2 regions of the Sphingomonas sp. SORGH_AS_0789 genome follow, and region 1 is predicted to be linked to the other one. Evidence: riboswitches for the same ligand, from Rfam matches in the RefSeq annotation. Region 1 holds a riboswitch; the other holds the start of a gene.
The links. Region 1 has a riboswitch for cobalamin ahead of cobW (cobalamin biosynthesis protein CobW). Riboswitches for the same ligand answer to the same signal wherever they lie in the genome.
Positions count from the first base shown of each region.

Region 1 (7,567 bases):
TCCTCCAGCATGGTCAGCAGGTGAAAGAGCGCGGTCGGCGCGTTGCCGATCGCCACCAGCGCGCCCGCCAGATGCGGCCGCCACAGCTCCAGCGCGGCGGCGGAGCGGGTCGTGCCCATCTCCTTGGCCAGGGCGGGCACCGACGGATCGCGCAAGGTGCAGATCACCGGATTGTCGGCGGGCAGCCGCGCGCGCGTGACCCCCTCGCTGACCATATGCGCATCGCACAGGATCGCCGCGCCCGCCGCCAGCGCCTGCCGCCCCGCCGTCGCGAAGCCGCGCGAGAAGTGGATCGACGGGGCGAGTTCGACCAGCCCGGCGGCATGGATCATGCGGACCGCGACCGGCTCCTCCTCCGCATCGAAGCGGGCGAGCTCCGCCTCGGCGCGGATGATGGCGAAGGACTGGCGATAGATCGCCGCGCCATCGGTTTCGTAACGATAGGGCATCAACAGGCTCCGAGAAGCGCGACCGCCCGCTCGGGCGACAATCCGGTGTGAAGCGGTGCCGCCCCGGCGCGGGCGTGGCGGGCCAGATCGAAAGCCCCCTCGCGCCCGGTCAGCACCCAGTCCGCCGCCCGTGCCCGCGCGCAGCCCTTCGCGCAACCCGAGACGTGCAGACGCCCCTCGATCAACGGCGCGAGGCGGGCGGCCAGATCGCGGGTTTCGACGCTCGCCTGGGGACAGGCTGGCGCGCCGACACAGGCGTCGACATGCAGGATCGGCGCATCGTCCAGCACCATGCCGGCGGCCGGTAGGGGAACGAGGCCCTCCGCGATCAGCAGCCGCCACGGGGTCAGCCGGACGGCACAGCCCTGGCTGCGGACAAAGGCGGCCAGCGCCGATGCCCCGATCCGGCCGAACGGCAATCCATAGACCGCACCGATCGGATGAGTGCCGGGCCGCATCGGCGAGCCGCCCGCGCCCGGCACCGCATCGCCGCTCGCCCAGTCGGGCAGATCGGCCGCGTGGCGCGCCATCCGTCCGGCGGCGACGCCTTCGCTCTCGACGAACCAGTGCGCCAGCCGGATCAGCGCATCGGCGGCGGTCCGGCGCGTAACGCGCATGCCCGCCGCCCGGCCATCGGCGCGCAGCAGCAAGCCCCCATCCGCCCCCCGCTCGATCCGGAAATCGGCGGGCGCTTCCATCAGCATCGGGGTCGGCCCCGCATCGATCGCAAAGCCGATCTTGCTCGGCAGATCGGGCAAGTCGGTCAGCCGCGCGCGCAACTCGGTCGCGATGCCGTACGAATCGTCGCCCTCGCGCCAGTCGGGATTGATCAGGATCGCGCCCCGCGCCTCGCGCACCGGATCGGGATCGACCAGCCCCAGCGCGCGGAGCGCCTCGACCATCGGGGGCCAGCTCCGCTCAGTCGCGCCGCGCAGTTGCAGGTTCGCGCGAGCGGTCAGGTCGATCTGGCCATTGCCGTGGGCGTTTGCGGCCTCGCACAACCCCTCGACCTGATGCGCCGCCAGCCGGGCGAGCGGCGGGCGGACCCGGACCAGCAGGCCGTCGCCCGCCATCATCGGCCGCCACGCATCGGGGCACCAGCCCTTGACCACGAACCCGCTCATGCCGCGCCGTCCAGCATCGCCAGCACCGAGTTGCGCCGCGTCCGCCACAGCCCCGCCGCATGAAGCGCCGCGAACCGCACCTCCATCGCCGCCAGCGCCTGCGGGTTCGCCTGCGCCATGAAGTCGCGCACCTCGTCGCGGGCGAGCGTCGCGTCCCAGTACAGATCGATCAGTGACGCTGGGACCATGTCCGCCAGATGCGCGAAGCTGCCCAGATGGTCGAGCGTCGCCGCGATCTCCGCCGCGCCGCGAAAGCCATGCGCCATCATCCCCGCCACCCAGCGCGGATGGGCGGCGCGGGCATGGACGGTGCGGGCGATCTCCTCGGCCAGCGTCCGCGCCCTGGGGCTGGCCGGATCGCGCGTGTCGAGATGATAGAGCGACGCCGCCCCCTCTCCCAAGGCCGCCCGCGCCGCCGCGAATCCCGCCTGATGCGCGGCATAATCGGCGGCGAGCAGCAGATCGCTTTCGGGCAGGTCATGGACATGGACAAAGGCCTGCGCCCCCGCCACCCGCGCGGCGATCCCCTCCGCATCGCGACGGTCGCCGTCGTCGAGCGCGGTGGCCGAGGCGGCAAGCCAGCTTTCCCCCGCCGCGATCCGCGCGGCCTCGTCATAGCCCGCCTCCGGGTCCAGGCCGATGCCGTATCGGCCCGGCGCGGGGCCATAGACGCGCGGCGCCGCCTGCCCGACATAGGGGTTCCATTCGGGCTCTTCGTCACGCTGACCGAGAGCCCGCACCGCCTGCCCGAACAAGGCGACCAGATGCGGGAAGGCGTCGCGAAACAGCCCCGACACGCGCAGCGTCACATCGACGCGCGGCCGGTCGAAACGCATCAGCGGCATCACCTCGAACCCCGTCACCCGTTCGGAACGGTGGTCCCAGACCGGCTCGACCCCGATCAGATGGAGCGCCATGGCGAATTCCTCGCCCGCGGTTCGCATCGTCGCCGATCCCCAGAGATCTACGATCAGGGTGCGCAGGTGATCGCCCTCTTCCTGCATGTGCCGCCGGATCAGTTCCTCGGCGAGCTTGACCCCTTGCGCCTGCGCGGCGCGGCTCGGCACCGCGCGGGGATCGATGGCGTAGAGGTTGCGACCCGTCGGCAACACATCGGCGCGGCCCCGGTAAGGCGAACCCGATGGCCCCGCCGCCACCCGTCGTCCGTCCAGCCCCGCCAGCAGCCCGGCCCGCTCGGCCGCGCCCTGTTCGCCGCGCCCGAAGACATGGAGCCCCTCGCCGAACTGGCTGTCCTTCACGTCGCAGACAAAGGCGTCGATCCGGGCGAGCTGGTCCTCCGCCCCCGCCAGCCCCAGCGTCTCGCCCAGCCCGACGCTGTCCGCCTCTTCGGCGATCAGGCCGCGCAGCCGGTCGCGGCGCGCCGGGTCGAGGCCATCGGCATTGGCGTACTCGTCCAGCAGCGCCTCCAGCCGCCCGAGCCCCGCGCCCGTCTGCGCCTGAACCAGCGCCGGCGGGACATGCCCGATCGTCACCGCACCCAGGCGTCGCTTGGCCTGCGCCGCCTCGCCCGGATCGTTGACGATGAAGGGATAGAGGACCGGCCAGTCACGGGCCAACGCCTCGGGCCAACAGGCGTCCGACAGCGCGACCGCCTTGCCGGGCAGCCACTCCAGCGTGCCATGCGCGCCGACATGGACCAGCGCGTCAATCGCTTGCGCGCGGAGCCAGAGGTAGAAGGCAACATAGGCGTGACGCGGACAGCGCGACAGGTCGTGATAATCCTCGCCCCGCGCACTCGGTCGGCCGCGCTCGGGCTGGAGCGCGACGGTCGCCTTGCCCAGCGCCAGCGCGGGGAAATGGAAGGCGGCGCCCTCGACCAGCGGGTCCTGCTCGACCGCGCCCCAGCTTTCGATCAGATCGGCGCGCAACGCTTCGGGCAATGTGGAAAGTGCGTCGTGATATGCCGCCACCGGCCATGCGATACGGTTTGCGAGCAACGCGGCGGGCAAATCCGACGGGGCTTCCACATCATAACCGGCCTCGCGCAGATCGCCGAGGATCGCTTGCGCCGAGGCGAAACCGTCCAGCCCGACCGCATGCGCCGCCTGCCAGTCCTTGCCCGGATAGGTGGACAGCAGGATCGCGAGCCGCCGCTCCGCCGCCGGGGTCGTCGCCAGCCTCGCCCAGCCTGCGACCTTGTCCGCCACGGCGGCGATCCGCGCGGGCTCGGCGCGGTGGAGACGCAGGGCGATGTCGAAATCGGGGTCGCGCTCGCCGGGTTGCTTGAAGCTGATGACCCCCGCGAACAGCCGTCCGTCGATCTCGGGCAGGACGACGTGCATGGCGAGGTCGGCGGGCGACAGGCCCCGCGCCGAACCCGCCCAGCCCTCGCGGTCGCTGGTCGCGAGCGCCACCTGGAACACCGGCACGCCCGCCCCGTCTAGCGGCGTGGTGTCGTCCTCGACCCGTGCGGAGAAGGCGGTGGCGTTGACGATCGCGGCGGGGGCGAGCGTCTTCACCCAGCGCGCGATCCACGAGCCTGCGCCTTCGGCCTTCAGCGAGGGGACGAACAGCGCCACAGGGTCGAAGCCGCGTTCGGTCAGGGCGACATAGAGGGCGGCGATCGGCTCGAGGTCGGCGGCGGCGAAATAGGCGCGGTAGAAGACGATCAGGACGCGGGGACGGGTTGCGGTGAGCAGGGTTGCGGCTGGGCAGGCTATGCCGTTCGGGGACCAGCCTCCGACGGATGCCAATTGCGGAGAGGGCCCTCCCCCATCCCAGTTGCGGGTGAACGATGCCCCGCATCGTTCAGGCCATGCCGCGGGCATGGCCGACCCACAACTCGCCTGCGGGAGGGGCGTGCCTGGGGCGGGTGTTCCGCCTAAAAGCCCCTCTCCCGGCAGGGGGAGGGGTTGGGGAGGGGCAAGGGCCACGGGCGATACAACTGCCGCAAGCGCCTCCAGAGCGGCAGCAGCCGCCTCCGCCCCCCCCGCATCGCACAGCGCCGTCAGCCGCCGCACCACCGCCTGATCGACGGTGGACGCCGCCATCAACCGCCGGTCCTCGCGCCCGTCCGCCGCCAGCACCGCCAGCGCGATGCCGCGCTCGCGCGCCAGCCGCTCGACTTCGCGCAGGCCGTATTCCCAATAGGCCGCCCCGCCGATCAGCCGGATCAGGATCGCCTTCGCGTGCGCCAGCGTCTGCTCGACATAGGTATCGACCGACAGCGGATGGGCCAGAGCCCCCAGATTGGCGAGCCGCAGCGACCAAGGGAATCCCCCTGCCCGCCAGCCCGCCGCAAAGGCGCTCAGGTCGCTGTCGGAAAAGGACAGCACCACCACGTCACCGGGGCGCTGCCCCAGATCCTGCGGAACCGCTTGTTCCTCCAGCCCATGGCTCTCGCGAAAGACGAGATGCACGCGCGTTAGCCCTTCAGCACGCCCTCGATCGCGGCGCGGTCGATCCGGTCATGCTCGGCGATGACGACCAGCCGGGTGCCGCGCGGCTCGCCCGCCCCCCAGGGACGGTCGTAGCTGGTGCGCACCCGGCGGCCGACCGCCTGGACCAGCAGCCGCATCGGCTTGCCCGCGACCGCCGCATAACCCTTTACGCGCAGGATATCCTGCTGCTCGGCGAGCGTGACGATGCGCGCGGCGATCGCCTCGGGGCTCTCCACCTCGCCCAGCATGACAGAGATACTGTCGAAATCGTCATGCTCGTGATCGTCCGCGCCGTCATGGTGCGAGGGGCGCGCGGCGATGTCGTCCTCGGCGGCGGCTTCCAGGCCCAGCACGATCTCGGCGGAGACGATGCCGTCGACCGCCTCGACCATGGGCAGCGGGCGCGGAGCCTCGGCGGCGATGATCGCGCGCGCCTTGGCGACACCCTCCGCCCCGGCCAGATCGGCCTTGGTCAAGAGGACGAGGTCGGCGCACGCCAGCTGATCCTCGAACACCTCGGACAGCGGGGTTTCATGGTCCAGGCTGGGGTCGGCGGCGCGCTGCGCCTCCACCGCGTCCAGATCGGGGGCGAAGCGACCCGCCGCGACGGCCTCCGCATCGGCCAGTGCCACCACGCCGTCGACGGTGATGCGCGAGCGGATGGCGGGCCAGTCGAACGCCTTCAACAGCGGCTTGGGGAGCGCCAGACCGGAGGTCTCAATCAGGATGTGATCGGGGCGCGGCTCCATCGCCAGCAGCTTTTCGACCGTCGGGATGAAGTCGTCGGCGACGGTGCAGCAGATGCAGCCATTGGCCAGCTCGACGATATTCTCCGCCGGGCAGTCGGGGATGGCGCAGCTTTGCAGGATGTCGCCATCGACGCCCAAAGTGCCGAATTCGTTGACGACGACCGCCAGGCGGCGACCGCCCGCATGGCGGATCAGGTGGCTGATGAGCGTGGTCTTTCCGGCGCCCAGAAAGCCGGTGACGATGGTGACGGGGACCTTGCTGAGGTCACGCATGCTGTTTCTCCGACGCGCCGGACGAGCGAGCGCGGACACGGGACCGATCGCCGGAGCGGTGACGGACGGGCGCAGTCGAATGCGTCCGCCCCGCGTGTCGGCGACCGATGCGGCCCCGGCCGCATGGCTTCGTCGCTCCCCGACGGAGAACCGTGCCCCGACCACCCCCTGGGTCTAGGCAAGAGCGACCATGACGCCGGCAGGTCTCCTGGCTCGCGGGTCAAAGCGAAGGGATGCGCCTTCCCGGATCGCTCCAGTGGCCGTGCCTCCGATGGGGCACCAGCATCGCTCGCTCGCCGCTTACAGTTGCAGGGACAGCCGGGGATTTGCACCCCATTCCCGTTTCAAAGCCCCAAGGGGCACCGGCGCGATCTTCGAGACTTTTCAGTCCCGACGCGCGGCATTTATCCCGCCGCGCCGGGCTTGGCAATTCGCGCCTCCATCGCGGCGAACCCGCGCCAGCGATAGAGGAGGAAACTCGCGCCCCAGCAGATCACGAACAACCCGACAATGGCGAAGCCCAGCACGTTGAAATGCTCCGACAGCGCCCCCGCATAGCGGAACGGCCCCGCGGTCCAGCCGAACCGCTCGGCGAGCAGCGCGGTCGCCTGGATACCGCCGATCACCAGCGCGACCAGCGCCGACACCAGGGTGATCGTCATGTTGTAATAGAGCTTGCGAAGCGGATGGACGAACGCCCATTCATACGCGCCCAGCATCACCAGCCCGTCGGCGGTGTCGATCAGCGCCATGCCCACCGCGAACAGCACGGGAAAGACCAGGATCGTCGCCAGCGACACGCCGTCCGCCGCATGCGCACCCGACAGGCCGAGAATGGCGACCTCGGTCGCGGTGTCGAAACCCAGCCCGAACAGGAAGCCGAGCGGCGCCATATGCCAGCTGCGGCGGATCAACCGGAACAGCGGACGGAAGAGGCGCGACAACGGCCCCTGCCCCGAAAACATCATGGCGGCGTCCGCCTCCGCCATCGGCTCGCCGCGTGCGACCCGGCGGAACCGGGTCCAGACATCGCGCAGGATGATCAGGTTCATGATCGCGATGGCGAACAGGAAACTCGCCGAGACGATGGTGGCGATCGTCCCGCCGCTCTGCCCGAACGCCTCGAAATCGGACAGGGTGCTGGCGGCCAGCGCGACCGTGGTCGCCGCGATCAGGACGATGGCGGAATGGCCGATCGCGAACCACAGCCCGACCGCGATGGGTCGCTGGCCGTCCTGCATCAGCTTGCGGGTGACATTGTCGATCGCGGCGATGTGGTCGGCATCGACCGCATGGCGCAGCCCCAGGCTATAAGCGAGCAGCGCGGTGCCGAGCATCAGGCTGTTGCCCGCGAAGACGCTGAGCGCCCAGCCCCAGACGGCGATATTGACGAAGACCAGCGCGCCCATGAGCAGCGCGACGCGCTTCTTTAGCGGCAACCGGGCGCGCGGCGCTCCGGCATGATGGTAGGACATGGGTGATACCCCCGGCGTCATTGCGACAAGGGCCGAACTCCGCTGTCGCGGTCGCCATCCCACCCCACGGACGCACGCCGGGCGGGATGGCCGATT
Region 1 covers NZ_JAVIYV010000001.1:2,143,573-2,151,139, reverse strand. Annotated here, with positions in the region: gene QE360_RS09925 (precorrin-8X methylmutase) at 1-449, opposite strand, end outside; gene QE360_RS09920 (cobalamin biosynthesis protein CobG) at 449-1,573, opposite strand; gene cobN (cobaltochelatase subunit CobN) at 1,570-4,953, opposite strand; gene cobW (cobalamin biosynthesis protein CobW) at 4,959-5,996, opposite strand; cobalamin riboswitch at 6,177-6,378, opposite strand; gene QE360_RS09905 (HoxN/HupN/NixA family nickel/cobalt transporter) at 6,401-7,471, opposite strand.

Region 2 (7,567 bases), 540 kb from region 1:
CGATAGCGAACTAGTACCGTGAGGGAAAGGTGAAAAGCACCCCGATGAGGGGAGTGAAACAGTACCTGAAACGGATTGCCTACAAGCAGTAGGAGCCTCTTTATGGGGTGACTGCGTACCTCTTGCATAATGGGTCTGTGACTTAATGTTTCAAGCAAGCTTAAGCCGATAGGTGTAGGCGCAGCGAAAGCGAGTCTGAATAGGGCGCTTTAGTTTGAAGTATTAGACCCGAAACCCGGCGATCTATGCATGACCAGGATGAAGGTGCGGTAACACGCACTGGAGGTCCGAACCGATTAACGTTGAAAAGTTACCGGATGAGTTGTGCTTAGGGGTGAAAGGCCAATCAAGCCGGGAAATAGCTGGTTCTCCGCGAAAACTATTGAGGTAGTGCCTCGAGCGGACACCATAGGGGGTAGAGCACTGGATGGTTGCGGGGGTCGCGAGATCTACCAATACTAACCAAACTCCGAATACCTATGAGTGATACTCGGGAGACAGACGGCGGGTGCTAAGGTCCGTCGTCAAAAGGGAAACAGCCCTGACCTACAGCTAAGGTCCCCAAGTCGTGTCTAAGTGGGAAAGCATGTGGAAATCCCAAAACAACCAGGAGGTTGGCTTAGAAGCAGCCATCCTTTAAAGAAAGCGTAACAGCTCACTGGTCTAAACAAGGGTTTCTGCGGCGAAGATGTAACGGGGCTCAAGACACGCACCGAAGCTTAGGGTGTGTACTTTGTACACGCGGTAGCGGAGCGTTCCGTAAGCCTGCGAAGCGATCTGGTAATGGGTCGTGGAGGTATCGGAAGTGCGAATGCAGACATGAGTAGCGATAAAGAGGGTGAGATGCCCTCTCGCCGAAAGACCAAGGGTTCCTGCGCAAGGCTAATCCGCGCAGGGTGAGCCGGCCCCTAAGACGAGCCCGAAGGGGGTAGTCGATGGGAACCACGTTAATATTCGTGGGCCTGGTGGTGTGTGACGGATCTCGTGTGTTGTACGTCCTTATCGGATTGGACGTGCCTCGAAGAGGTCCCGGGAAATAGCCCCACCGTATAGACCGTACCCGAAACCGACACAGGTGGTCAGGTAGAGTATACCAAGGCGCTTGAGAGAAGTGTCCTGAAGGAACTCGGCAAATTGCCTCCGTACCTTCGGAAGAAGGAGGCCCCATGTAAGCGCAAGCTCTCATGGGGGGCACAGGCCAGGGGGTAGCGACTGTTTAGCAAAAACACAGGGCTCTGCTAAGTCGGCTTCAAGACGACGTATAGGGCCTGACGCCTGCCCGGTGCCTGAAGGTTAAGTGGAGGAGTGCAAGCTCTGAAATGAAGCCCAGGTAAACGGCGGCCGTAACTATAACGGTCCTAAGGTAGCGAAATTCCTTGTCGGGTAAGTTCCGACCTGCACGAATGGCGTAACGACTTCCCCACTGTCTCCAGGACATGCTCAGCGAAATTGAATTCTCCGTGAAGATGCGGAGTACCCGCGGTTAGACGGAAAGACCCCGTGCACCTTTACTGCAGCTTCAGAGTGGCATTGGACAAGAACTGTGTAGCATAGGTGGGAGGCTTTGAAGCATTGGCGCCAGCCGATGTGGAGCCATAGGTGAAATACCACCCTGTTGTTGTTTAATGTCTAACCTCGTACCGTGAAACCGGTACAGGGACCCTCTGTGGCGGGTAGTTTGACTGGGGCGGTCGCCTCCTAAAGAGTAACGGAGGCGCGCGAAGGTTGGCTCAGGCCGGTTGGAAACCGGCTGTTAGAGTGCAATGGCATAAGCCAGCCTGACTGCGAGACTGACAAGTCGAGCAGAGACGAAAGTCGGTCATAGTGATCCGGTGGTCCCTCGTGGAAGGGCCATCGCTCAACGGATAAAAGGTACGCCGGGGATAACAGGCTGATAACCCCCAAGAGCTCATATCGACGGGGTTGTTTGGCACCTCGATGTCGGCTCATCACATCCTGGGGCTGGAGCAGGTCCCAAGGGTTTGGCTGTTCGCCAATTAAAGTGGTACGTGAGCTGGGTTCAGAACGTCGCGAGACAGTTTGGTCCCTATCTGCCGTGGGCGTCGAAATTTGAGAGGAGTTGACCCTAGTACGAGAGGACCGGGTTGAACGTACCTCTGGTGTACCTGTCGTCGTGCCAACGGCGCAGCAGGGTAGCTATGTACGGACGGGATAACCGCTGAAAGCATCTAAGCGGGAAGCCTCCCTCAAGATAAGATTTCTCAGGACGGTCGAAGACCACGACCTCGATAGATCGGATGTGGAAGTGCGGTAACGCATGGAGCTAACCGATACTAATTGTCCTATTCGCGCTTGAGAGCTCCACACCCCCACCATCAGCCCTGGGCTGACGGCAAAAGGGTGCGGTCATTATCAAGCCAGGTGCATCGATTTTATACCCATCACCCCGCCCACAAAGCGGGGTCAGTATTCGCGGACTCTATTGCCTGGTGGCCATAGCGTCGGTGTCCCACCCGATCCCATCCCGAACTCGGCCGTGAAACCCGACTGCGCCAATGGTACTACTGCTCAAGCAGTGGAAGAGTAGGGCGTCGCCAGGCATTATAGTCCGCGTATACACAAAAACCCATTCACTTGTTTCCTCGGGCACTCAGCCCGGGGCGCTCAGCCCCACGACACCACGCATGAAGCGTGCCGCCGTGCGGCTCAGCTCAATCGCGGGGTGGAGCAGCCCGGTAGCTCGTCAGGCTCATAACCTGAAGGCCGCAGGTTCAAATCCTGCCCCCGCAACCATACACACCCAACATCATCCCATACGAAACCGCCACGGCATAGCCGGTGGCGGATTGGCGCGTTCACGCCTCAGCGACGACGCCCGCCACCCCTCGGCGGCAGGGCCGCTGGCGGATCCTGGCTCTCCGCCAATTCCGCCACCTCGAATCTGTGCCCCACCCAGCCGCGCTTGCGTGCCGCTTCGGCCAGCGACGCGTCGTGCGCCATGGCTTCTTTCCGCGATTTCGCGTGACCCCAGAACACCTCCGTCCGGCCCCCGCCCAGATCGGCGACGATCCGCCAGTAATGGGTGAACGGGGCTGAAGTCGGGCCGATGGTCTTCACATAGCCGTCGGGCATCGTTGCGGTCAGATAGCGGATCTTGCGGGTCATGGGCCCGGGATAGCGCAAAGCCGCTCCTGGGGGCAGATGCTTGACCCGCCCCGCCGATTGCCGCAATCAGTACGCGGCCGGAATATTCCGGTCGTGATCGCGCCGGTTTCCCCGAACAGGGGAATTAAAAGGGAACGCGGTGAGGGCGGGTGACCGCCCGAATCCGAGGCTGTCCCTGCAACTGTAAGCGGTGAGCGGACATGCAGGGACCGGTGGCGAGCCGGTCCAGCCACTGGGGCAACCTGGGAAGGCGCATGGTTCGCGATGACCCGTGAGCCAGGAGACCTGCCGGCGTCAGGTCGCTCATGCCGGGCCCAGGGGATGGCCGTGGCTAGGTCTTTTCCGACGAGCGACGCCAATGGTGGCGGAGGCGCATGGGTGGCCATGTCGAGTGCGGAAAGGCGTCCAGCGCGCATGGCATCCGGCCGTTCGAAACGAACGGAAGGCCTCGGCTTGTTCGCGACAAGACGCTATGAGCAAATAATGTTATATCATCACATATTATCGAACCGTGGTCTCATCTTTGCGGGTGGAGCCCTGTGGTCCTGCATGGCGATGCCCGCCTGGGCGCAGCAGGGGGGCATGCCGACCGGCACCGACGCCACGATATTGGTCGTCGGCACGCGCGACAAACCGGCGATGGACCGGCCCAATGCCACGGGCAGCCGATTGGGGCTGACCCCGCTCGAAACCCCCGCCAGCATCACCTCGCTCGACGGCGACCTGGTGCGTGCGCGGGGCGACCAGTCGATCGTCGAGGCCGAGACACGGGCCCCCGGACTGTCGAGCGTCGCCAATCCCGGCAATGGCGGCACCGCGCTGGCGGCGCGTGGCTTTTCCGGACAGGGCTCGGTCCTGCAATTGATCGACGGGGTCCGGCTGTTCCCGGCGGCGGGGACGATCACCTTTCCGACCGATCCCTGGATGGTCGAGCGGATCGACGTGCTGAGCGGCCCGGCGTCGGTGCTCTATGGCCAGGGCGCGCTGGGCGGCGCGGTCAATGTGGTGATGCGCAAGCCCACCGCCCGGACCGAGGGGCAGGCCGAGATCGGCTATGGCGCGCAGGACAGTGTCCGGCTGGCGGCCGGGATCGGGGGGCCGGCGGGGGCCACGCTGGGCTATCGGCTGGATGCCAGCTATCGTCGGTCGGACGGCTATGTCGATCGGGGCGATTCGCACAGCTTCGCGCTGTCGGGCACGGTGAAGTGGACCCCCTCGCCACGGCTGGCGGTGACGATCCGCGGCGATCATGGCGACCAGCGGCCGATCGGCTATTTCGGGACGCCGCTGATCGGCGGGCGGCTCGACCCGGCGATCCGGACGCGCAACTATAATGTCGGGGACGGGCGGATGCGGTTTCGCGACGACCGTGCCTCGGTACAGGTCGACTGGACGCCGAGCGCGGCGGTCAGCGTCTCCAACATCGCCTATTATCTGACCAGCGATCGATTCTGGCGCAATCTGGAGAGCTATTGCTGGGTCGGTACCAACGGCACGTGCGCCAACGGGGCGAGCGGTACGCCCGGCACGATCCGGCGGAGCGACAATTACGGCATCCGTCACGACCAGACCCAATGGGGCGACCAGGCGAGCGTGACGCTGCGCACGCCGCTGGCGCCGGGCATCGCCAATGCGCTGGTCGTCGGGGTCGACGCCAATCTGGTGCGCTTCACCCATGAGAACGACTTCGGATCGGATGCGCAGGTCGATGCGGTCGATCCCTTCGCCTTCGATCCCGGCCGCTTCCTGGATACGCAGGGAATCGCGCCGCGATACCGCACCCGCACCGTCGCGCTGGCGGTGTTTGCCGAGGATCGGGTGACGCTGGGCCCGAAATGGTCGGTGGTCGGCGGTTTCCGTTACGAGGAGGATCAGGTCCGCCGCTGGGCGATCGCCTATCCGGGCGGCACGCGGACCGATCGCTTCGCCTTTGAAAAGACCTTCCGCAACGCGACCTGGCGGGCGGGCATCGTGTATCAGCCGAGGCCGACCCTGTCGCTCTATGGCCAATATGCCACCGGCGTCGATCCGCTGGCCACGCTGACCACCGTGTCGAGCGGGCAGGTGCAGTTCGGCAATGCGAAGGGCAACCAGGTCGAGCTGGGCGCCAAGTGGCTGTTCCTGGGCGGACGCGGCACCGCGACGCTGGCGGCCTATCGCATCGTCAAGACGGGGCTGCTGGCGCAGCGCACTATCTCCAGCCCGGTCGAGCAGGTCGGTCAGCGTTCGGCGCAAGGGGTGGAGGCGGCGGTCTCGGTCGATCTGCCCCAGGGGTTCGGGATCGATGCCAATGCGACGATGCTGGATGCGCGGTTCGACGATTTCCGCTCGGGCGGCGCGGACTATAGCGGCCGGACGCCGCCCAATGTGCCCGAGGCGCTGGGCAATCTCTGGCTGCGCTGGGATGCCACGGCCCGCATGCAGGCGCGGGCGGGGCTGCGCTATGTCGGGCGGCGCTTCTCCGACAATGCCGATGCGTTTCGCATCCCCGGCTATGCGACGGTAGACGCCACCCTGTCCTATGCGCTGAGCCCGCGCATGGCGGTCGACCTGCGCGTCTATAACCTGTTCGACAAGGCCTATGCGGTCACCGCCTATGGCGACCAGCAATGGATATTGGGGCGCCCGCGCTCGCTGGACCTGGGCCTTCGTGCGACGTTCTGACGCGTCATGGGGAAGGGCGGCCGTCCGGTTCGCCTTTCTCGTCCATCGCTGGGCCGGGATCGCCGCCTGCCTGTTCTTCGCGATGTGGTTCGCCTCCGGGTTGGTGATGATCTACGTCCCCTATCCCGCGCTGACCCCTGCCCAGATGGCGGCCGGGGCGGAGCCGATCGACTGGGGCCGGGTCGATCGGCCGCCGCCGGACGGCGCGACCGCACGGCGGATCACGCTGGAGATGCGCGACGGTGTGCCGGTCTGGCGGATCGAAGGGGCGGGGGGCGAGACGCACATCCGCTCCGCCCGGACGGGGGCTCGCGTCGCGCCGGTCGATGCCGCCTATGCCCGCCGGGTCGCGGCGCGGTTCGCGGGGGCGGCGGTCGTGGCGGTCGCGCCCATCGGGCATGACCAGTGGACCGTGGCGGGCGGCTTCGACCGGCACCGTCTGTTGTGGAAGGCGACGCTGGCCGATGCCGCCGGGACCGAGATCTATGTCTCCAGCCTGACCGGCCAGCCGGTGCAGCGGACGACGCGGACGCAGCGCATCTGGAACTGGCTGGGGTCGGTGCCGCACTGGCTCTATCCGACGATCCTGCGCCGCGACGGCGGGCTGTGGCGGCAGGTGGTGATGTGGGTGTCGGGGCCGTGCATCGCGGTCGCGCTGACCGGGATGTGGATCGGCATCCTGCGCATGCGGCTGGGGCGGCGTCGCTATCGCGGCGGGCGGGTGACGCCCTATCGCGGCTGGATGGTCTGGCATCATGTCAGCGGGCTGCTGGGCGGCGTGCTGCTGACCGGCTGGATCGTCAGCGGCTGGCTGTCGGTCGATCCGGGACGCGTCTTTGCCGGGGGCACCGCGCCGGTGGAGGCGATGCGCGCCTATGCCGGGCAGGCGGGCGAGCCGGTGGCGCTCGACCGGCTCGCCGCCATGGCGGGCCCTGCGCGCAGCGTCGTGTGGAGCGGCGATGGCGGATGGCGGCGCATCGCGATCGATCCGGCCGGACCGCATCCGCGCTGGCTGGAGCAGGCGACGCTGGCCCCGGCCGCGCCGATCGATCGACCGGACGCCGCCGCCATGCTGGTGCCCGGTGGGCATGTGACGGGGGTGGCGCGGCTGGAGCGGCCCGATTTCTACTGGACCAATACCGCCAGGCTGCCGGTGGTGCGGATGCGGTTCGACGATCGTGCGGCAACCTGGCTCTATCTCGACCCGATGAGCGGGGCGGTGGTCGAGCGGCAGGACCGCGTCCGGCGGGCCTATCGCTGGGCCTATACGCTGCTGCACACCTGGGACTGGCCGTGGCTGACCGCGTGGCGGCCCGGCTGGACGGCGTGGATGTGGCTCTGGTCGATCGCCGGGCTGATCCTGTCGGTCAGCGGCGTCGTGGTCGGGTGGCGGCGACTGTGCCGTCCTGCGTCGCGCGGGCGGGTGAAAACATCGCCATCGGGGTTGGCGTAACCATGCCCGGCCGCTTAGATGGGCGGCATGTGGCAACTCTATCAATTCCCGCTCTGTCCCTTTTCGCGCAAGGTCCGGCTGCTGCTGGGCGAGAAGGGCGTCGGATATGAGTTGGTCCGCGAGTCGCCGTGGCAGCGGCGCGACGAGTTCCTCGACATGAACCCCGCCGGGCAGACCCCGGTGATGGTCGACGAGGAGCGCGGCGTGCTGCTGGTCGATTCCATGGCGATCTCGGAATATTTCGAGGAGACGGTCGAGAAGTCGGCGATGATCAACGGCACCGCCGTCGGCCGGGCCGAGATTCGGCGGCTGGTGACGTGGTTC
Region 2 covers NZ_JAVIYV010000001.1:1,607,620-1,615,186, forward strand. Annotated here, with positions in the region: rRNA gene QE360_RS07475 (23S ribosomal RNA) at 1-2,318, shown strand, start outside; rRNA gene rrf (5S ribosomal RNA) at 2,447-2,561, shown strand; tRNA gene QE360_RS07485 (tRNA-Met) at 2,678-2,754, shown strand; gene QE360_RS07490 (hypothetical protein) at 2,824-3,126, opposite strand; cobalamin riboswitch at 3,213-3,434, shown strand; gene QE360_RS07495 (TonB-dependent receptor) at 3,676-5,790, shown strand; gene QE360_RS07500 (PepSY domain-containing protein) at 5,777-7,243, shown strand; gene QE360_RS07505 (glutathione S-transferase family protein) at 7,271-7,567, shown strand, end outside.
Region 2: linked by a shared signal. The riboswitch ahead of QE360_RS07495 (TonB-dependent receptor) and the one ahead of cobW (cobalamin biosynthesis protein CobW) in region 1 are both predicted to bind cobalamin.